Regions from separate parts of the Oceanobacter sp. 3_MG-2023 genome, predicted to be linked through region 4. Evidence: predicted binding sites of a transcription regulator. Region 4 holds the regulator's gene; each other region holds the start of a gene.
What was found. The regulator FNR, encoded in region 4, switches genes on or off when oxygen is low (the NO sensors DNR and NnrR bind a similar motif). The targets are predictions, from matches to a motif close to TTGATNTANATCAA.
Positions count from the first base shown of each region.

Region 1: hemN (oxygen-independent coproporphyrinogen III oxidase) is a predicted target of FNR. The motif match lies at 3,386-3,399, and genes of this name have one in related genera.
Region 2: petA (ubiquinol-cytochrome c reductase iron-sulfur subunit) is a predicted target of FNR. The motif match lies at 2,865-2,878, and genes of this name have one in related genera.
Region 3: rutA (pyrimidine utilization protein A) is a predicted target of FNR. The motif match lies at 3,307-3,320, and genes of this name have one in related genera.

Region 1 is NZ_JAUYVX010000012.1:121,070-126,526, reverse strand. Features, by position in the region: gene ccmA (cytochrome c biogenesis heme-transporting ATPase CcmA) at 1-414, opposite strand, end outside; gene Q8W32_RS12125 (glutathione S-transferase family protein) at 952-1,635, opposite strand; gene Q8W32_RS12120 (GyrI-like domain-containing protein) at 1,851-2,303, opposite strand; gene Q8W32_RS12115 (TetR/AcrR family transcriptional regulator) at 2,500-3,162, opposite strand; gene hemN (oxygen-independent coproporphyrinogen III oxidase) at 3,576-4,970, shown strand; gene Q8W32_RS12105 (TlpA disulfide reductase family protein) at 4,939-5,457, shown strand, end outside.
Region 2 is NZ_JAUYVX010000005.1:171,310-176,766, forward strand. Features, by position in the region: gene sspA (stringent starvation protein SspA) at 1-13, opposite strand, end outside; gene Q8W32_RS06605 (cytochrome c1) at 105-863, opposite strand; gene Q8W32_RS06610 (cytochrome b N-terminal domain-containing protein) at 863-2,089, opposite strand; gene petA (ubiquinol-cytochrome c reductase iron-sulfur subunit) at 2,089-2,685, opposite strand; gene rpsI (30S ribosomal protein S9) at 2,910-3,302, opposite strand; gene rplM (50S ribosomal protein L13) at 3,304-3,738, opposite strand; gene Q8W32_RS06630 (peptide chain release factor 3) at 4,101-5,457, opposite strand, start outside.
Region 3 is NZ_JAUYVX010000016.1:65,946-71,402, forward strand. Features, by position in the region: gene Q8W32_RS14565 (malonic semialdehyde reductase) at 1-151, opposite strand, end outside; gene rutD (pyrimidine utilization protein D) at 163-960, opposite strand; gene rutC (pyrimidine utilization protein C) at 976-1,359, opposite strand; gene rutB (pyrimidine utilization protein B) at 1,356-2,111, opposite strand; gene rutA (pyrimidine utilization protein A) at 2,108-3,199, opposite strand; gene rutR (HTH-type transcriptional regulator RutR) at 3,481-4,176, shown strand; gene Q8W32_RS14595 (isopenicillin N synthase family oxygenase) at 4,776-5,457, shown strand, end outside.
Region 4 is NZ_JAUYVX010000010.1:89,913-95,369, reverse strand. Features, by position in the region: gene Q8W32_RS10640 (heavy metal translocating P-type ATPase) at 1-560, shown strand, start outside; gene ccoS (cbb3-type cytochrome oxidase assembly protein CcoS) at 622-843, shown strand; gene Q8W32_RS10630 (sulfite exporter TauE/SafE family protein) at 840-1,496, shown strand; gene fnr (fumarate/nitrate reduction transcriptional regulator Fnr) at 1,660-2,439, shown strand; gene ttcA (tRNA 2-thiocytidine(32) synthetase TtcA) at 2,655-3,506, shown strand; gene greB (transcription elongation factor GreB) at 3,571-4,050, shown strand; gene Q8W32_RS10610 (NahK/ErcS family hybrid sensor histidine kinase/response regulator) at 4,112-5,457, opposite strand, start outside.

The DNA of each region.
Region 1 (5,457 bases), on a different contig from region 4:
ATAACCGCCCAGTTCAACATCTTCCAGTGCTTGCCACAGATCATCATCGGTAATCACCGACGCGGATTCCGTGGACATCCATGGACTGACCAGCCAGCGCAGATTTTCCAGCGGTGTCAGCGCACGCTTGAGCGCCGCCAGATGGCCGAGATACAAGCGCTGGCTGGCGTAATCGGCAAACACCTGGGTCAATGGCTCGCCATGCCAGAGCAGATCGCCGTCAAAATCCCGGTTCAGTCCGGCCAGTAATCGTAACAGGGTGGTTTTCCCGGCACCGTTTGGCCCCGCCAGTTGCAGCAAGTCACCATTCTTGACGGTCAGGTTCAAACGCTCGAATAACACCCGGTCATCACGCTCGCAGTACAACTCACTCGCACTCAGGGACACACTGTTATCGGTATAACGATTTGCCATTCAAACCCCGGAAATTGCCATTGCGCATAAAAGCGGGCGCATTATATACAAAAACCCTGTGGACTGTGGCTTGACCCGGATGGGTCCTTCGACCAATTTGCTTCATTCATGAGACGCACGCCAGACCTGGAGCAATATCACCCCTACTTTGCCAAACGCAGTAGCCATCAAGATGGAGGATCTCTCCCGACGCAGGCACCTGGCATCACTCAGGTTAGAGGTATGGAACCCGGGCAGGAAAAGCGTGATGCCTCAGAACTGATCTATCGCAAGAAAGGCACCAAACGAAGAACGGCAACAAATTAAAGTCCGGGATGAAGATGCCCATTGGCGTTGATGAAGCTATGAGCCTGACCCACCGCCGCGAATGTTCACAACCTGGCACCTGCTGAAAAGCGGCGCCATGGTGATGAACATTGCAGATCAGGGTTGCCAATTTACTGGGAATTATGGGCTTTATCGGGTTGTTTTAGATTGCTGGTTTGGCATAGAAACAGGCAATCGATGGGCTTTTTCAGAGCTTCCTTAAATTGATTGTTATGAGTACGACTCAAAGGGTTTGAGGTCTATACCTTCAATATCGCAAACCGCCTTAATAGTTGGATTTGAGCAAAGACGCTTTAAATAAGCAGCCAGATGCTCAAATTCAAGAGGGGATTTTTCCAGTGGCAACGACCATTCCGCAAGCATAAACAAAAAATAATCACATGCTGTTAGCGTCCCACCAAGCAAGTATTCATTGCCCTCTAGCTGGTCGTTGATAATTGATAAGGCGTCTGCAACCCTGTCGCCTTGGGCCGCTACAACATTTGGAATGGTAGCTTCATCATTGGTATGGCGATGAGGATAATAGTGAACCATAAGTTCAGCTTGCAGCGTATTATTAAGAAACGCGAGCCACTGATAAAACAAGGGACGGTTCGGATCATCTGGAGATGGCATCAAATCTGATTCAGGGTGTAATTCACAGATGTGAATGCAAATGGCCGGACTTTCAAAAACGGGCTGCTCATTAACAACCAGAGTCGGAATTCGCCCTACAGGGTTGAGCCTGAGATAATCTTCAGATTTTTGAGCATTTGACGTCTTATCGACCAACAACAGCTCATAATCTGCTTTTAAGTGATGAAGTAAAAAATGAGGAGCCAGGCTCGCATTGTTTGGGTAGTAATAAAGTTTGAACAAAATAAATTCCTGATCACCAAAAGTACAGATATTCATAACGAGCCTGTAGAAAAACCTGATTTCAGGTAGTCTTTCCCGCCACCTGCTCGTTCTCTGTTGTTTATTGCCGATTGCCCGTTTTAACCCACAATCGCTTGTTAATTCTGTATTTCAGGTTTTGCTGCCTGTAAGCCAGACCGTCAGATAACCGACGACAGCTGGCTCTGATAATGATTAACACAGAACAACAAACACCCGTGCCAACTATACAGCTATAGCACGGCTATATGAACTTCAATTGCATCGGCACTGGGGTAATATTCAAAGTCAGTTGAATAAACCCTTTTATATTCAGAACCAGGGTTGGAAAAATATTCCCAAATTTCCGTCCATGCATCAATAGCTATTTGAGGCATATTTCCCTTGTGAGAAAACACCAAATATTTGGCCGCTGGAATAACTCTCTGCTTTAAACTCACATCAGGCGGCAGTGATTGACCATCAAAACCGGCAAGCACCGTAAATTCTCCAGTATGGTCAGACTCATAATCGGAATATACACCGTATACTCTTTCACCATTTTTATAATCGACTGGCACAGCTTCATCAAATGCTTGCCATAAAGCAGGAATTTTACCTTTATCAGGACTCATTTCCGCTGCGTTATCGGTTCTGACCTCTAACCCATGAATAACCTTGCTTGCAACATGTCTCAACTCCACCACAACGCTCCTTTAGTTACACAGCCAGCTTGTAGAAAAACCTGACTTCAGCCAGGTTTTATCATGCTTTTCATGCTTGCGTTAATACGGTCTTCGCCCTGCCGCACTGCTCTTGCTGGCAGGGCTGACCGTATTTTGCCAGTTCTTCTACGTTGTGCACCAGGCAATAAAGCTGCCATTGCTCCGGTAAGGCCAAGCCTCAGACGAGATCAACAACCCGCACCTTGACCGCTTCCACCAGCCAGTCGGTATGGGTTCGCACCATATCTTCCGGGATCAGGTCCACCCCTTCCAGCAGCTGTGGCAGGGCCTGATATTGATAACAGTCGACCAAACCATGAATCGCTGTCAGGAAGTACAGCGTCACTCGCTGACGCTCGACGTCCGTCCGCTGTGCCAGGCCGTCAATGGCGTCCGTCAATAACATCTGGGCCTGGTGTTGCCATTCGTCCAGTAGCCGCGCCAGCTGCCGGGTGACACCTCCATCGTCGTCCCCTGTCGAACCCGGACGAATCCGTGGCGGCTGAAACATCAGTTGGTAATAACCAGCATAGTCTCTGGCGAAACAGGTCAGTTGATGGGCCAGACGATGCAGCGAATCCACTGCATCCTGGCTATCCATCAGCGCCAGTCGTGTATTCTGGAACAGCATTTCAAAACCCCGGCGACGGATATGCAGCAGCAAGGATTCCTTACTGGGGAAGTAGTTATAAATATTGCTGGCTGTCATCCCTAACTCAGCCGCCAATTTACGCATGGAGAGATAATGAAAACCGACATCGGCCATGATGGAAGCAGCACTATCCATAATGCGCTCACGTTGATGAGCGATTTCTTCCGCTGAAAATGGCTTCTTGGGCATGACGACTCCTGGTCGTTACTATAAAAAGGACGGGCGGGTTCAAGCTTATACCCGAGTACCAAACACATCAGGTTAACGACTACCAACATCAAATCAAGTCAGGCTAACTAGCGAAACGTCGTATTGGCATGCTTGGGGCCATTAATCTGACTCTGCATGGCTAGGCGGGGCAGCGATGAAACAGATGCTCCGGCAAGCATAACGACCTGACTCCGTTCTTCTATTGATACAAGGCAATTCAAGCGCTTGCCAACTTATTTATCATTCGTTCATGTAACAGTTTACTGCACTGCCTTGGGTCAGGCTGTTGGGCTGATGATGCGACAGCATGCCACACCGGTGCTTGCCAGCCAGTCACACACCCGATGACCACCCTCCCTGCAGACCGCCAGCCATCACGAGGTAACTTCAGCATGAATCACACCGTCTCCTGGGATCCCCTGCTGATCCAGCGCTACAATCGCCCGGGGCCACGCTATACCTCCTATCCGACGGCTGTGGAGTTCTTGCCGCTCGAAAACGACACTCTCGAACGTGAAGCCTATGCCAGGCGTGATCCACAGCGGCCGCTGTCCCTGTACCTGCATATCCCCTTCTGTCGTCACGTTTGCTACTACTGTGGTTGCAACAAGATTGTGACCAAGGACATGAGCCGGGCAGCCCCTTACCTCGACTATCTCAAGGCAGAAATCCGCCGTAAACATGCGCTGCTGGCCAGCGCGAATAACGGTCGCCTGGCCCCTGTCGAACAGCTGCATCTGGGCGGTGGCACGCCCACCTTTCTCAGTGATGAGCAACTGCAGGATCTGGTGACTTTCCTGCGCGACACATTCGAGTTCAGTGATGCTGAAGACGCGGACTATTCCATCGAGATCGACCCGCGCGAACTGCGCCCCGGTACCCTGACGCTGTTGCGCCAACTGGGCTTTAATCGCCTCAGTTATGGGGTGCAGGATTTACAGCCCGACGTCCAGCAAGCGGTTAACCGCCTGCAACCTGAAGCCATGATCCGGTCGGTTATGTCGGAAGCACGGGCACTGGGTTTCCGCTCCATCAATATTGATCTGATCTATGGTCTGCCACACCAAACCCGTGACAGCTTTGACCAGACGCTGGACACCATGATCGAGTTAAACCCGGATCGTTTGTCCGTGTTCAATTACGCTCATTTGCCTGAACGCTTCAAACCACAGCGTCGCATCAATGCCGACGATCTGCCCTCCGCTCAGGAAAAGCTGACCATTCTCGGGCACTGCATCCAGCGCCTGACTGCCGCTGGCTATCACTATATCGGTATGGATCACTTTGCCCGCCCGAATGACGAGCTGGCACTGGCTCAGGCCAATGGTAGCTTGCACCGCAACTTCCAGGGTTACACCACTCATGGTGACTGTGACCTGCTGGGTTTTGGTGTCTCTTCCATCAGTCAGATTGGCGATTATTACCTGCAAAACCAGGTACGTATGGATGACTACTGCGCCGCCCTCGACAACCAGCAATTGCCATCCAGCAAATGCTGCCAGGTCACCCGCGATGACCAGATCCGCCGTCGGGTTATCAGCGAATTACTCTGTCACCTGCGGGTCGACTTCAGCACCATCGACGCCGAATTCAACATTAACAGCCATGATTATCTGCTGTCTTCGCTGCAACGCCTGGAGCCCATGGTGAACGATGGTCTGGTCAGTATTAGCGCCGATGGTGTATCCATTCGTGACAAAGGCCAGCTATTGGTGCGTAATGCCTGCATGGCATTTGACGAGTATATTTACCAACATGAGCAACAACGCTTCTCCAAAGCGATCTGAATCCCGCTGGCGACAAAACTATCAGGCCAGGCCCCGGTGGCAACGCTGGGGGCTGGAACTGTTATTGATGGTGGTGGTGATGACCTTGCTCAGCCAATGGCTCGGCCGTCACCTGCTCGACCGGAATACCCCGTTCCCCGACATTTACCTGTCTGACCTGCACGGGCAACCCGTACCGTTCCCGGATACCACCCAGCCACCCCAGACCACGCTGGTGTATTTGTTTGCGCCCTGGTGCAGTGTTTGCCGAGTCAGTATGCCGACCCTGCCATGGGTCGAAAGCGACAATATTCGTATTATTGCCATCGCTCTGGATTGGCGCCAAAAGTCAGAAGTGACCGATATGGTCCAATCCGTTGGTTACGCCGGCACCACGCTGCTGGGTGATCCGGCAACGGCCAAAAAGTTGAATATTCAAGGATATCCCAGTTATTACGTTATCGATAAAAACGGCGCCGTCCGTTTTGCCGATCAAGGGCTGAGCACC
Region 2 (5,457 bases), on a different contig from region 4:
CTACAACCCCCATAATTTCCTCACTCGCTAAAAAATTCAATTACCTAAAAACAAAGATAGCCCGGCCGCATAAACGGCCAGGCTAGCGTCAAAATACCGGGCGATTAATGCACGTCGCGCCAGTATTCCTTGTTCAACATGTACACAGGTACAAAGAAGATTGCCAGGAACAACAGTACCCACCAACCCAGTCTTTCACGCTCAACCGCAATCGGCTCAGCGGAGTAAGTCATGAAGTTCACCAGATCAAAGATCAGATCATCATACTCAGCAACACTCAGAGTGCCTGGCTCTGCCAGATATAACACATCTTCGTGCTCTTCGGTGATTTCCTGACCCGTCAATGTGTCATAACCCACAGCAACCGGAGCAGTACCTTTGTGCTGGAGACCTTGCAGATCAGCCAGCACATGAGGCATACCCACATCTTTGAAGACCGTGTTATTCACACCCCATGGACGGCTTGGGTCGACATAAAAGCTGCGTAAGTAGGTATACAGCCAATCTGGACGACGTACCCGAGCGACCAGAGTCAGATCCGGTGGCGCTGCACCAAACCAGACTTTGGAATCTTCCGTACGCATGGCGATAGTCGCCAGCGCACCGAATTTCTTGTCGGTATCAAATACCAGGTTTTCCATCATCAGCTCTTCTGGAATATCCAGGTCACTGGCTATGCGGTTAAACCGGGCATGTTCCATCGAGTGACAACCCATGCAGTAGTTCATGAAGGTCTGGGCACCACGTTGAAGTGATGCCTTGTCCGTCAGATCGGTCAGGTGCTTGTCCAGATGCACACCTTCACTGGACGCCATTGCAACTGCAGGAAGCAGTGCAGCAATTAATGCAAATAACGTTTTCATTAGTGGCCTCCTGTTACGCGTTCTGGCACTGGTTTGGTTTTTTCCATACGAGTATAGAAAGGCATCAACAAGAAGAAACCGAAGTAGATAAACGATGAAGCACGAGCCAGGAAGGTATTCAGTTCATTGGTTGGTTGAGTACCCAGCCAGGTCAACAGAATAAAGGCGACGGCAAACACCAGAATAAAGGTTCTGCTCATCCAGCCTTTATAGCGCCAGCTGCGCACAGGACTGCGATCCAGCCACGGCAGTACAAACAGTACTGCAATGGCAGCACCCATCGCGGCAACACCCAGCAGCTTGTCGGGTACAGCACGCAAAATCGCGTAGAAGGCACCAAAGTACCAGACAGGAGCAATATGCTCCGGTGTTTTCAGACCGTTAGCCGGTTCAAAGTTGGCATACTCCAACATGAAACCGCCGCCTTCCGGGAAGAAGAACATGACCGTACAGAACACCATCAGGAAGACCACAATACCGACCAGGTCGTGTACTGAGTAATAAGGGTGGAATGGCACGCCATCCAGAGGAACCCCGTTTTCGTCTTTCAGTTTTTTGATATCGATGCCGTCAGGGTTGTTGGAACCCACTTCGTGCAGGGCCAGCAAGTGCATCACCACCAGACCAACAATCACCAGTGGCACAGCCACTACGTGCAAGGCAAAGAAACGGTTCAGCGTTGCACCAGAGATCAGGAAGTCACCACGAATCCATTCAGTCAGTTCGTTACCGTAAGGCAGAACAGAGAACAGCGAGATAATGACCTGAGCACCCCAGTAAGACATTTGTCCCCATGGCAGTACATAACCCATAAAGGCTTCTGCCATCAGAGCCAGATAGATGGCCATACCGAAGATCCAGATCAATTCACGTGGTTTCTGGTAGGAACCATACAGAATCGCCCGCATCATATGCAGATACACCGCGATAAAGAAGAAAGTTGCACCGGTCGAATGCATATAACGAATCAGCCAACCCCACTCGACATCACGCATGATGTATTCAACCGAGGCGAATGCGGCATCGGCACTTGGGGTGAAGTTCATGGTCAGCCAGACACCGGTCAGAATCTGGTTAACCAGCATCAGCATCGACAGTACGCCGAAGAAATACCAGAAGTTGAAGTTCTTCGGAGCATAGTACTTCGACATATGCTTTTCATAGGTGCTGGTAACCGGCAAGCGGTCATCAACCCAACCCATCAGGGTGTTTTGCTTGTTACTCATCAGGCGTTCTCCTCATCCACACCGACTACAACCACATTGGCACTTTCATAGCTGTGCGGTGGAATTTCCAGGTTGGACGCAGCCGGAGATCCCTGAAAAACACGACCAGACAGATCAAAACGAGAACCGTGACATGGGCAGAACCAACCGCCAGGCCAGTTTGCATCAAACTGTTGGGGTTGAACTTCGCCAAAGTACTTGGGAGCACACCCCAAGTGGGTACAAACACCCAGCACAACCAGTACTTCCGGTTTGCGTGAGCGATTGATGTTATCAGCGTAGGCTGGTTGCTGAGCCTTGTTGCTGTTATCCGGATCTTTCAGTCGGTCATTGTGCTCTGGAAGATTTTCCAGCATGTCGTCTGTACGACGCACAACGTATACCGGCTTACCACGCCATTCGGCTGTCAGCATCGAACCTGGTTCGATCTTGCTGACATCGATCTTGGCCGGAGCGCCTGCCGCTTTCGCCTTTTCACTTGGAACCCAAGATTTGACGAAGGGTACAGCGACGAAGCCAGCACCAACCGCGCCGACAGCAGAAGTCACGCCCACCAGCAGGGTGCGCCGACCTTTATTAACGCCGTCTTGACTCATTACCATCTTCTCCCATCATTAAAATTCTTTTCTGCCGCGAGGTCGTTTGCCTGAGAGGGACTACGGTCGGCAGACCCGGCGTAGAATGCAGAGCGGCGCACATAGTAAAGAAATTGAGGATTTGAAACAACCGGGAAGACATACCCACTGTAGGGATATAAAAACAAAAAAAGCGTCCATTGACATAAGCCAAGGGACGCTTTTTTTTGTAAGCAATAAATCGCTTAACGTTTGGAGAACTGCGGCTTCTTACGTGCTTTACGCAGGCCGACTTTCTTACGTTCAACCTCACGAGCATCACGAGTAACGTAACCCGCGGCACGAAGTGATGGACGTAGCGTTTCGTCGTATTGCATCAGGGCACGAGTAATGCCGTGACGGATAGCACCCGCCTGACCATTACCACCACCGCCATTAACATTCACGACAATGTCAAACTTCTCCAGACTTTCAGTCAATTCCAGAGGCTGACGGACAACCATACGAGCAGTTTCACGACCGAAGTATTCTTCCAGTGTGCGCTTGTTGATTACGATAGAGCCAGTACCTGGACGCAAGAAAACGCGAGCAGTAGACGTCTTGCGACGACCGGTACCGTAGTATTGAGTTACGGCCATATTATTCTCCCAGCTTCAGTTCTTGAGGCTGCTGAGCGGTGTGTGGATGCTCGCTACCTGCGTAAACTTTCATTTTCTTGAACATGGCGCGTCCAAGAGGATTCTTGGGCAGCATGCCTTTAACTGCCAGTTCGATTACGTCCTGAGGCTTGTAGTCGATCAGCTTTTCAAAAGAGATCGATTTCAGACCACCAGGATAACCGGTGTGGCGGTAATACATTTTATCGCTGGTTTTTTTACCAGTGACTTTTACTTTTTCAGCATTGATCACGACGATATAATCGCCGGTATCAACGTGTGGTGTGTATTCTGGCTTGTGCTTGCCTCTCAAACGGCGAGCAACCTCGGTGGCCAGGCGACCCAGCGTCTGATCAGCTGCATCAACAACAAACCATTCACGTTTTACGGCTTCGGGTTTTGCGCTGTAAGTTTTCATCAAATTCTCGCCTTCAAGGGCATGTTGATCAGAAAAGAGGGCGGCATTCTACAGGACGGTTATTACCCACGCAACCACCTGTGTATTTTTAACACAGTCAATCGCGGATCAGCCGTCACGACACGAGTGCCAGAATGAGCCGTCTTTTCATAAAGGGGCGCGGATTGTATCTTTGGTGCAGAAAATAGTCCACTTAAAAATGGATTATCTACGGATTTCTATTGTCCACAGCACAGATTGGCTTCGTCCATACAAGACCGGCATGGCCTTGTCTATCCATCGCCCAAGAACCGACTCCGTGCCGTTATGAGCGGCGACGGAGAACATGGGCGGTTACAGAGGGCATCCCTGCGCACAATGAATTAATGCTCACGGGTTGAGCGGAATTCAACATCGGGCCAGCGATCCTGAATAAGACTTAGGTTCACCCGTGTCGGAGCGATATACGTCAGATAGCCGCCACCATCAATAGCCAGATTATCGACAGCCTTGCGTTTAAAGTCTTCCAGCATCTTACTGTCGTTGCAGTACACCCAGCGGGCGGTATTCACACTGACCGGCTCGTAAATACATTCAACCTTGTATTCGTCCCGCAAGCGCTGCTGTACAACATCAAACTGCAGCACCCCGACAGCCCCCAGAATCAGGTCATTGTTGTTGATTGGCATAAACAGCTGGGTCGCCCCTTCTTCTGATAACTGCTGCAGGCCTTTTTGCAGCTGCTTCATCTTCAGAGGGTCTTTCAGTCGTACGCGCTTGAACAACTCCGGAGCAAAATGCGGGATACCGGTAAACCGCATGTCATGGCCTTGCGTAAAGGTATCACCAATCTGGATGGTGCCATGATTGTGCAGACCGATAATATCGCCAGAAATAGCCTCTTCGACCTGGCTGCGGTCCCCGGCCAGGAAGGTGACCGCATCCGCGACCTTGATGTCCTTGCCGATGCGGGTATGGCGCATCTTCATGCCTTTGCTGTAAGTCCCGGAGCACACTCGCATAAAAGCAATGCGGTCACGGTGTTTCGGGTCCATATTCGCCTGGATTTTGAAAATAAAGCCGGAAAAGGCTTCTTCTGTTGGCTCGACAGTGCGCTCGTTGGTTTCCCGTGCAATCGGGGCCGGTGCCCACTCAACAAAATAGTTGAGCATTTCCCGCACGCCGAAGTTTGACAGCGCCGTACCAAAAAACACCGGTGTCATTTTGCCTTCGCGGTATTCATCCAGATCAAATTCATAACTGGCACCCCGCACCAGCTCGATTTCATCAATCAGCTCCGTTACCAGTTCTTCACCCAACAAGGCCAGCGCTTCAGCCGACTCAATCCCCTGAATCCGGGTATCATCCGGGACAATGCTCGCTTGCCCTGGCTGGAACACATGAATGGTATCGGTGACCAGGTTGTACACCCCCTTGAACGCCTTACCCATGCCGATTGGCCAGGTAACGGGGGCACACTTGATCTTCAGAATGGTTTCGATTTCGTCCAGCACTTCAATGTGATCGCGAACTTCGCGATCCATTTTATTGATAAAGGTAAAAATCGGGGTATCCCGCAAACGGCATACTTCCATCAGCTTGATGGTCCGATCCTCAACACCTTTCGCGCCGTCGATCACCATTAAGACTGAATCCACGGCGGTCAGGGTACGGTAGGTATCTTCCGAGAAATCTTCGTGCCCTGGAGTATCCAGCAGGTTGACCATGCAGTCCCGATAA
Region 3 (5,457 bases), on a different contig from region 4:
GGCTGCAGTTGGCAGAGGTCGGGCCCATTTTGACCAGGTCGTACAGCTGCTCCAGCAGGCTGTCTGGCACAGGCTGGTCTTGCCAGCCGTTGTGGCTGCGGGCTTCAGTAAACAATTGCGCCAGAGCGCCGGAATCAAGTGGTTCGTTCATAAAGCCCTCGCTCAGGCCGCTGGAGTAGTAGGTGCAACACTGTGAATAAAATCGGCCAGCGTTGTATTAATGGTCTCGGCGCAGGTGATGCTGGAAGCATGGCCGCCGTAATCAAAGACTTTCAGAGTGGCGTTGGGCAGTACCCGTTGCAGCTCCTGGGAGCAGGTCCAGGGCACCAGCGAATCATCACTGTTGGCGAGCAGTAAAGTGGGCTGTTCAACCTTGGACAAGGCTTCTCCCGGGTTAAACGTCAGCAGCGCCTGAATGCGTCGTAGCAGATTCTCGACCGGAGGAAACCCTGCCAGCTGTTTGCATTCTTCCACTTCCAGATGCTCGATATGTTCGGCAATCCAGGTCGGCGGATAAAGAAACAGCGCCTGGGCTTCGATATAGGCAGCAGCACCGGCACCCGCCAACAGCTGCTTGCGTACCGAGAAGCAGCGAGCGGTGTGAGGACTGGCCTTGGCCCAGGCGTTCATCAGCGTCAGGCTTTTGAGTCCGGGGGCTTTTTGCAGTGCCAGTTCCAGACCAACCAAACCGCCCAGCGCATGCCCCACCAGATGGTAGTCGCCAATGTGATACTCGGCTAACAGGCGTTGCAGCTCATTGGCCATATCGCCAATTGCGTAACCTTCAGGCAATTCGGCCGGGCTATGCCCGGTGCCGAGTTGATCATAGAGGACAATGCGGAAGTCTTTGCCCAGGCTGCTCAGCTGCGGTGCCCAAAAATGGGCAGCGCCACCTAGCCCCGAGCTGAAAACCAGCGTCGGGGCATCGGCGTCTTGCCGGCCATGAATTTCAATATGCATGACATTGCTCATCGGTTAGCCAACATGCGCGATGCTGGCGATTTCGATCAGGGCATCCGGTTTTACCAGACCACACTGGATGCAGTAACGCGCCGGTTTTTCACCCGGAAAGTACGATGCGTAGACTTCGTTAACCGCCGGGTAGTCACTCCAGTCACGGATCATGATCATATTGAAGGTGACGTCATCCATGGTGCCCCCCGCTTCTTCCACCACACCCTTGATGGTTTCCAGCACGTGACGGGTTTGCGCAGTGGCATCCCCGACGTGTACCACGTTGTTGTCTTTATCAAACGGCAAGGTGCCGGATACGTACAACACGCCATCGGCCATGGAGCCAGGAACGTACGGTGCTAACGGTTTGCCGGTACCGGCAGGAAGGACTGTTTGCTTGCTCATGCGGTTGCTCCTTGGGTTGGGGTAGAGGCGGCCAGGGTGGTGCAGAAGTCATCGACAGTGCTGACCCAGCCAAAAAAGGTTTCAATGTTGTACAGGGCGGCTTGCTGGACGTAGTCCGGCCCGGCCTGATGGGTGGCATCGGCCAGTACAACGCCAAAGTATTCGAGGAAAAAGCCGTCGCGCAGGGTTGATTCCACGCAGACATTGGTGGCGATCCCGGTAAACACCAGATTACGGATGCCGCGGCTGCGCAACATGCTGTCGAGAGCGGTATTAAAGAAGCCGCTGTAACGTGGTTTGGGGATCACCAGATCGCCGGGCAGAGGCTTGAGTTCATCCACCAGATCGTAATCCCAGGTGCCCTTGGCCAGCAACGTGCCCATCAGTTCCGGGTTCTTGCGGATCGCTTTCAGAGCGTTGGACTTGTGCCAGTTAGGCGAGCCAGGGCCGCCGGCTTCGGTGTATTCCGCATCCCAGCCGTTCTGGAAGAACACCACTTGCACACCCGCCGCACGAGCGGCCTTGATGGCTTTGGTGATGGATTCAATCACCGGCCCGGTGGTCGACACATCAAAACCGGCCAGGTCGAGATAACCGCCCTTGGTGGAATAGGCGTTCTGCATATCGACCACAATCAGCGCCGTTTCTTTGACATTGAATGCCAACGATTCCGGGCTGGCGGGCAGCACCATGCTGACATCACCTTGCTGGTCGGGGGTATAACCCACAACCGGATTATCAATACTGCTCATGACGCATTCTCCAACATATCCACAACGTGTTTGCGGCTTTTCATTAATGGCTGAATCTTCTGGCCAAAATCTTCGATGCCCTGAACAAAATCATCAAACGTCAGCATCACACCACTGGTGGCGGGGATTTCAGCAATTTCATCGAGCATGCCGGCGACGGTTGCAAACGAACCCACCAGCGTGCCCATATTGATATTGACCGCAGACGTCGGGTCGGCCATCTGGCGAATATTGGTATCGCCTTTGGATTTGGTATCGGCGGCCCCTTGCTGACCAAGCCAGGCAACGGCTTCTTCGTCGACACCGTCTTTATAGGATTCCCAACGGGCGCGGGCTTCGTCGTCGGTATCCGCAGCAATCACCATAAACAGCGCTACGGAGGTCACATCCCGGCCACTGTCGGCGGTGGCTTTTTCCAGTCGCTCAACCGTTGGAGCAAAGGCTTTTGGCGTGTTGACCCCTTTACCAAAACAGAAGTTGTAGTCGGCGTATTTGGCGGTAAAGGCCATTCCCGCTTCACTCTGGCCAGCGCAGATAATTTTCATGTCGGCCTGGGGTTTGGGGCTGACGCGGCAGTCGTCCATCTGGAAGTACTCGCCTTTCATATCGCACGTGCCGGTTGTCCACAGGTCGCGCAATACCGTGGCGTATTCACTGAGGTAGTCGTAACGATTGGCGAAGAACTCATCACCAGGCCACAACCCCATTTGCGAGTACTCCGGCTTCTGCCAGCCAGTAACCAGGTTAACGCCAAAGCGGCCGTGGGAAATGGAATCAATCGTTGATGCCATACGTGCCACAATGGCTGGCGGAATGGTCAGGGTTGCGGCGGTAGCAAACAGCTGGATCTTGTCGGTGACGGCAGCCAGACCGGCCATCAGCGTGAACGATTCCATGTTGTGTTCCCAGAATTCGGTCTCGCCACCGAAGCCGCGCAACTTGATCATCGACAGAGCAAATTCAAAGCCATAATGCTCGGCGCGCTGGACGATGGTCTTATTCAGGTCAAACGTTGGCATGTACTGCGGAGCGTTCTTGGAGATCAGCCAACCGTTGTTGCCGATAGGTATGAAGATGCCTACATTCATTGCTCTGCCCTCAGGGTTTGGTAATAGATTTGCCTTGGCGCCTGTTATGTTGCTTTGCGGCTTGGCTGTAATAAGACCAAAGCATCAAGTGTGCCATTTTGATATTGTTGATATATATCAATTACTTAGTTATTTTTTGTGTTTTAGTTCAGACCAAATAGTCTGATTTAGAGCACTTGGTTTGTGCGCTCCGGTCCGAATTGGGGCACAAATCAAGCGCTTGAGCTGCAGGCAGCACAATGGGGTAGAATGCGGCAACCAAGGAACAAACGGTAAGCAGAGTGAACAAGCAGATACAGCGGACGGCAACGCCCGCAAAGAAGCCGAAAGCCCGTAGCCGGGTCCCGAGTGAAGCAACCTTGAGCAGGCGCAAACGCCTGATGGAAACCAAACGAGCCGCTATTATGGACGCTGCCCTGGATGTGTTTTCACGCTATGGCCTGCACGGTACCAGCCTCGATAAAGTGGCCAGCCAGGCCGATGTATCCAAAACCAACCTACTGTATTACTTCGCCTCCAAAGAAGACCTGTACCTGAATGTATTACGTCAGTTGATGGATATCTGGTTGCGGCCCTTGCAGGAGTTCCACATCGAACAGGACCCGGTAGAAGCCATTGGCGCCTATCTTCAGGTCAAGCTGGAGCTGTCACGGGATCATCCGGCAGAGTCCCGCCTGTTTTGTCTGGAAATGATTCAAGGTGCCCCTCTATTGCTGAATGAGCTGAGTTCTTCCCTGAGGGACACCGTCGAATCCCGGGTCGCGGTGATTAATGCCTGGATAGAAGCGGGCAAACTGGCCCCGATAGAACCGCATCATCTGATTTTTTCCCTGTGGGCAACCACACAGCATTACGCCGACTTCCGCGTACAGGTAGAAGCCGTGGCGGGTCACACCCTGGATGATCCCGACTTTTTTGCGGAAACCCTCGCCAATCTCAAAATGCTGGTGCTGCAAGGGATCTGTCCACGCCCCTGAGACCAGACAAGATCCCGCTGTCTCCTTTTATCCTTGCCCTGTCCAATCACGGTGCAGAGTCTGACCCAAAACCCGTATGGGTCAGACAGCATGCTGTCACTGCGCTCCTGCCTTGGCTGTTTTTCCTTGTTGCCTAATAGATAACTTTTTATAAATCAATGATATGGATCAAAGTGGCAACTGTGTCTTGCTGGTTATTTTCATGGCCGTTTGTGCTGCCAATTCCAAGGCATCCATGCCCATAATACCGGTGTCACAATGCCTTTCTATTATTCCCACTGGCTGTTTTTTACCCATTAACCTTTATTTTTAAAGGGTTATTTATCCCGATCTTCTGAACTCCTGCCAAAGTCACGATTATCTCGCCCTGTTTTCGGGCCTCCCGCACAAACCGAGTGCTCTAATTCAGACCATTTGATAAAAACTAAGTATCAAAAAAGACATAAATCATTGTTATCTAACATAAATTTCTTATTGGCATAGTTGCTGCTTTTGTTTCTTTGTTCGGAAACGGTGGGCGATTGGTATCGCCTGCGGATTCTTCAGATCAGGTAACTGATCAAATCAGTACCTGAATTTCAGTCGGAGGATGCAATCGTATGACGCTTCAATATGTTCCTATCATCGATCTTGGCCCTTATTTTGATGGCACGGCCGAAGGCAAGGCCAGCGTGGCCAAGGCCGTGAATCAGGCTTGCCGGGATATTGGTTTCCTGGTCATTACCCAACACCAGATCCCTGCAGAGCTGATCGAGCGGGTCAGCAAACTGACCAGCCGCTTCTTCGACCTGCCCATGGAAGAAAAACGCAAAGCCAACCGTCCCCGTCCCGACATGGTGCGCGGCTACAGCGCGGTAGCAGAAGAGAGCCTGTCGTACTCCATGGAAGAAGCCGCTCCGGGCGACCTGAAAGAATCCTTCTCCATCGGGCCATTGAATGTGCCGGATGAACCTTATTACTCCGAAGCCATGGCCGGGCCGCATTTTGCCCCCAATGTCTGGCCGACAACGCTGCCTGGATTTGAGGAAGCGTACGCGGAATATTTTGCTGCCATGGGCGACCTGGCCCGCAGCGTGATGCGTATTTTTGCCCTGTCGCTGGAAATGCCAGAGACCTTTTTCGACGACAAGATCGACAAGCACATCAGTATGTTCCGCAGCCTGCGTTATCCGCATCTGAAAGAAGGCATCGAAGAAGGTCAGTTACGGGCCGGTGCTCACTCCGATTATGGCAGCCTCACCATCGTCAAACCCGACAGCGCCCAGGGTGGTCTGCAAGTTT
Region 4 (5,457 bases):
TCGGGGACAGCATCCGAAAATCCGCCACCAGCCTGACCCAGGGCCTGCGCCAACGCAAAATCAAAACAGCCTTGCTCACCGGCGACCCCGGCGCCTCAGGTCAACAACTGGCAACACAGCTGGGTATTGACGACGTCCAGATCGGCTTGTCACCCGAACAGAAGCTACAACAGGTACGCCTGTGGCAACAGCAGGGAGAACGTGTATTAATGATTGGCGATGGCATCAACGATGTCCCGGTACTGGCTGGGGCCGACATTGCCATTGCCGTCAGTGACGCCACGGACCTGGCCAAAACCAGCGCCGATGCCCTGGTCACCAGCGGCCGCCTGGACTGTGTATTACAGGCTCTGGACACCGCCAGCCGTACCCGCCAGGTGATCTACCAGAATATCGCTTGGGCGCTGCTGTATAATCTGCTGGCCTTGCCAGTGGCAGCGGCAGGTTATATTCCTCCCTGGGCCGCAGCCATTGGCATGTCATTCAGTTCGCTTTTGGTGGTCAGTAATGCGCTGCGACTATCCCGGACGACCAAACCGGATGTATCCGGTCACAATTAGCACACTCAGCCACAAGGCCAGATTATAATGGCTTCCACTCGCTTGGTTTGATGGACATAACATGGATATTATCTACATACTTGTTCCACTTTCGATCGTCCTGATCAGCATTGCCACGCTGATTTTTTTCTGGGCAGTGCGCAGCGGCCAGTTTGATGATATGGAATCTCCGGCTCACAGAATTCTCTTTGATGACGATGACGATCCCGCAAGCACCCAACCCGCAGCAACCGACACAACACCAGCACCCCATACCACGGCAACCGATAAAAACCCATTGTGATTGAACCACTCTCCCTGTTAACCGCCCTGTTGCTGGGCCTGTTTGGCTCCAGTCACTGCCTGGTAATGTGTGGCGGCATTGCCGCCGCCATTGGCACCCGCTCACAACAACAACCGCTACTGACAGCACTGGCTTTTAACAGCGGTCGTATCACCAGTTACGCCTTTGCCGGCCTGCTCGTCTCGCTGCTTGGCTTATGGCTACAACAACTGAATGATGTACTGATGCTGGCATTACGTACACTGGCCGCCATACTGCTGGTGCTGATGGGGCTCTACGTTGCCCGCTGGGCAAGCTGGCTCACCCGTATCGAACAAGTTGGCCAATATCTATGGCAAAGGCTGCAGCCTGCTACCCGCCCCTTGATGACACAATATTCGATCAGCAGTCGCTTTCGCCTTGGACTGCTATGGGGCTGGCTCCCTTGCGGACTGGTATACAGCACTTTGAGCTGGGTCGCCGCCAATGGTGATCCCCTCAAAGGGGCACTGACCATGTTCTGCTTTGGCCTTGGCACACTGCCTGCCCTGTTCGCCAGTGGCCTCGCCGCCACCAGCCTGAGCCGATTACTCAGTCACAGCCTTAGCCGTATCATTGCCGGACTGTTACTGATTGGTTACGGCGTTTGGACTGCAGCAGCCATCTGGTTATAGTAGCCAGGGTCGTTATTGATCAGCGACTGATCATCCGTTGACAATACCTTGACTCAATACCTTGACCAATGTCTTGACAGCCACTCGTCGAGCTAAGACCATACGAAAATTAATGGAACACGGTTCTTCCCTACATAACGGAAAACCCGACACGGTGAGCTCAATGAAAACAAACCAAGCTGCACAGCCTGCGCACCCTCCCTTGCGCGGTAATCAACCCCACTGCCAGACTTGCTCCCTGAACGCACTGTGTCTGCCACTCTCGCTCAGTGACACAGATATGGAGCGACTGGACGATATCATTCGCCGTGGCCGACCCATTCAAAAAGGCCAGCTGTTATTCCAGCAAGGGGATGAATTCCAGTCCGTGTTTGCGGTACGTACCGGTGCCCTGAAAACCTACACCCTGGCCAGTAATGGCGAAGAACAGATCACTGGCTTTCATCTCGCCAGCGAACTGATTGGCCTGGCCGGTTACGATGCCGGTGATTACCCTCTCACCGCCAAAGCGCTGGAAACCACCACCGTCTGTGAAATTCCGGTTCATCAGCTGGAAAACCTGACCGACGAACTCCCCGACCTGCGCAAACAGTTGATGCGCACCATGGGCAACGAAATTCGTCACGACCAGAACATGATGTTGCTGTTGAGCAAAAAGAACGCCGAAGAACGTGTAGCCTCGTTTTTGCTGGATATCTCCAACCGTTACGCTCGACGCGGTTTCAGTGCCACCCACTTCCGCCTGCCCATGTCGCGGGTCGACATCAGCAACTACCTTGGCCTCGCGGTAGAAACCATCAGTCGGGTATTCACCCGTTTCCAGAAAAATGCCCTGATCGAAACCCAGAGCAAGGAAATCATCGTTCTGGACATGAACAGCCTGTATGAAATGGCCGGACTGAACCCACAAATTGAATGTGACGAGAAAACGCCGGCGGAATAATCCCGCACAGCGTGCCGTTACCCTTCTCAGCGGTAACGGCAAAAAACCCCTTATATCCTTGTTTCTGTGCCCAGTTTCATCCCTGAACCCGCTAACCGGCCACCGCGTTGTTATTGGCTGGCAACAGTTACTGACGCCAGCCAATCTATTCGCTAGAATTCGCCGCCTGATTTTTAGCCAGTGTTCCGCCCCAGAATGCTCAGGAGTTTTCCAGCATGACCGCCGATGTCATTGATCGCAAAGCACGCACCGAATTCAACAAACTTCATAAACGTTTGCGCCGAAACGTTGGCAAGGCGATTGAAGACTATTGCATGATCGAAGAAGGTGACCGGATCATGGTATGCCTGTCGGGCGGCAAAGACTCCTACACCATGCTCGATATCCTGATCAGCCTGAAAAAAAGCGCCCCGGTCAACTTTGAGCTGATTGCCGTCAATATGGACCAGAAACAGCCCGGCTTCCCCGAACACGTGTTACCCGAGTATCTGGGCAAGCTGGATATTCCCTACCATATTGTTGAAAAAGACACGTACAGCGTGGTCATGGATCTGGTGCCGGAAGGAAAAACCACCTGCGGCCTGTGCTCCCGCCTGCGTCGCGGCACCCTCTACGGCTTTGCTGAAAAAATTGGTGCCAATAAAATCGCCCTGGGCCATCATCGCGACGACATCATTGAAACCTTATTCCTGAACATGTTTTACGGCGGCAAACTCAAAGCCATGCCACCCAAGCTGCTCAGCGACGATAAAAAGCACGTTCTGATCCGTCCGCTGGCCTACTGCAAGGAAAAAGACATCCAGGCTTATTCGACCGCCATGGAGTTCCCAATCATCCCTTGTAACCTGTGCGGCTCCCAGGACAACATGCAGCGCCAGAACATCAAGAATATGCTGACCGAATGGGAAAGAATACAACCAGGCCGCAGCGAGAATATCTTTGCTGCCATCTGCAACATCGCCCCCTCCCAGCTCGGCGATCTCAATCTGTTTGATTTTGTCAATTTGCAACAACAACAAGACCAGACGCACCTGGCCACCCGGCTCGATATCGTCACCATCGATTAAAGGCGCGTCCCGGCCCCTGGGCAGCTCCTCACCAGACAGCGCACCCAACCTTCAAGGGAGAACCATGGATACCAATATCATCACCCCTGAGGGGTATACAGAGCTGGAGCAGGAGCTGGATTATCTCTGGCGAACTGAACGCCCGGAAGTCACCAAAAAAGTGACCTGGGCAGCGAGTCTGGGCGACCGTTCTGAAAATGCCGACTATCAGTACAACAAAAAACGGCTGCGAGAGATTGACCGCCGGGTGCGCTATCTCAGAAAACGGCTGGACGCTGTACGGGTCAGCGAATACCACCCCAGTCAGGAAGGCAAGGCCTATTTTGGTGCCTGGGTTACCCTGATGGACGAAGAGGATAACACCTTGCTTTTCCGTATCGTTGGCCCGGATGAAATCTACGGCAAAAAGCATTATGCCTCTGTTAATGCGCCGGTTGTCAGAGCGTGTCTGGGGAAGTCAGTCGGTGATGATGTGTTCATCAAAACAGAAGAAGCAACCCGGGAATGGGAAATCACCGCCATTCGTTACGATACCCCGTTATAACAAGAGACGAGGTTGGCCGCTGTTCTGATCCAGAAACCGGCTGGAAGCTGGAATCCGTGATTTACACCACAATGGCCTGATGAATCATATGATGGATCATGGCTTTGAGTTTCGCCGGGCGTACCGGCTTGTTCATCAAACGATAGCCCAGCTCCCGCACTTCCTGTTTCAGCACATTGGTGTAATTGGCCGTAATCATCAGCACCGGCGCATCCAGCCCCAGATCGGTACGCATCTGCCGAACCACATCCAGCCCGGTGACGCCATTGTCGAGATGATAATCGGCGAGAATCAAATCAATACCGGCATCCAGCTCTGGTTGTTGCACCAGCAGTTCTTCGTAACTACGCGCGGTGATCACCTCAAAACCCCAGCCACTGAGCAACACCGCCATGGCCTGACAGATCGATGCTTCATTATCAATCACCAGCGCCCGGCGTCCCCGAAATTGCTGATTGCCCAACAAGGCCAATCCCGGTGTGGTTGCCTTGCGGGACAGCTGGCGGCGACCATAAGGCACCAATACCGAAAAACAGGAGCCAAAGCCAAGTCGGGACTGCACCTTGATCGGATGCCCCAGAATACCGGACATTTTATCCACGATCGCCAACCCCAAACCCAACCCCTTGTCCCGCGCCGTGTCTTTCTGGCTGCCGCGATTAAACTCAAGGAATATCTCCTCCAGCTTGTCTTCGGCAATCCCCACACCGGAATCCCAGACCTGTATTTCCAGCCCTTGTGGACGACGGCGACAACCGAGAGAAATCTTGCCCTCGCGGGTATAACGCACGGAATTGGTCAGGAAGTTACGCAGAATACGGGCTAACAACTGTGAGTCGGTCAGGATCACCGCTGAAGTGGCGACAAACTCAAACGCCAGCCCGGAATCCGCTGCCAGCGTACGATATTCATTGGCCAGATTCCCCAACAGGTCCCCGGCACTGAAAGCCGTAATATCGGGTTTGACGACCCCGGCATCCAGCTTGGAAATATCCACCAGCGCCGCCAGCAGACTTTCGACATCTTCGAGTGAATAATTCAGCGAAAACACCAGTTGCCGGGTACGCTCATCCAGATTGTGTTCCATCAAGGAAGCACAAAACAGCCGCGCAGCATTCATCGGCTGCAACAGGTCATGGCTGGCCGCGGCGAGGAATTTGGTTTTGCTGTGGTTGGCTTTTTCGGCTTCCTGCTTGGCATCCCGCAGGCGATGCTCCATTTGCACCCGCTCTTCGATCTCCTGCAGCAGCTGGCCATTCAGCTCCGTCAGCTCCTTGGTGCGGTCTTCGACCCGTTGCTCCAGGTGTTGATAGGCCTGGGTCAGTGCCTCGGAAGTCCGGCGGATTTCAGTAATATCCTGAATCAGCACATAAAACCCCTGCACCTCTCCCTGACTGTCGATTTCCG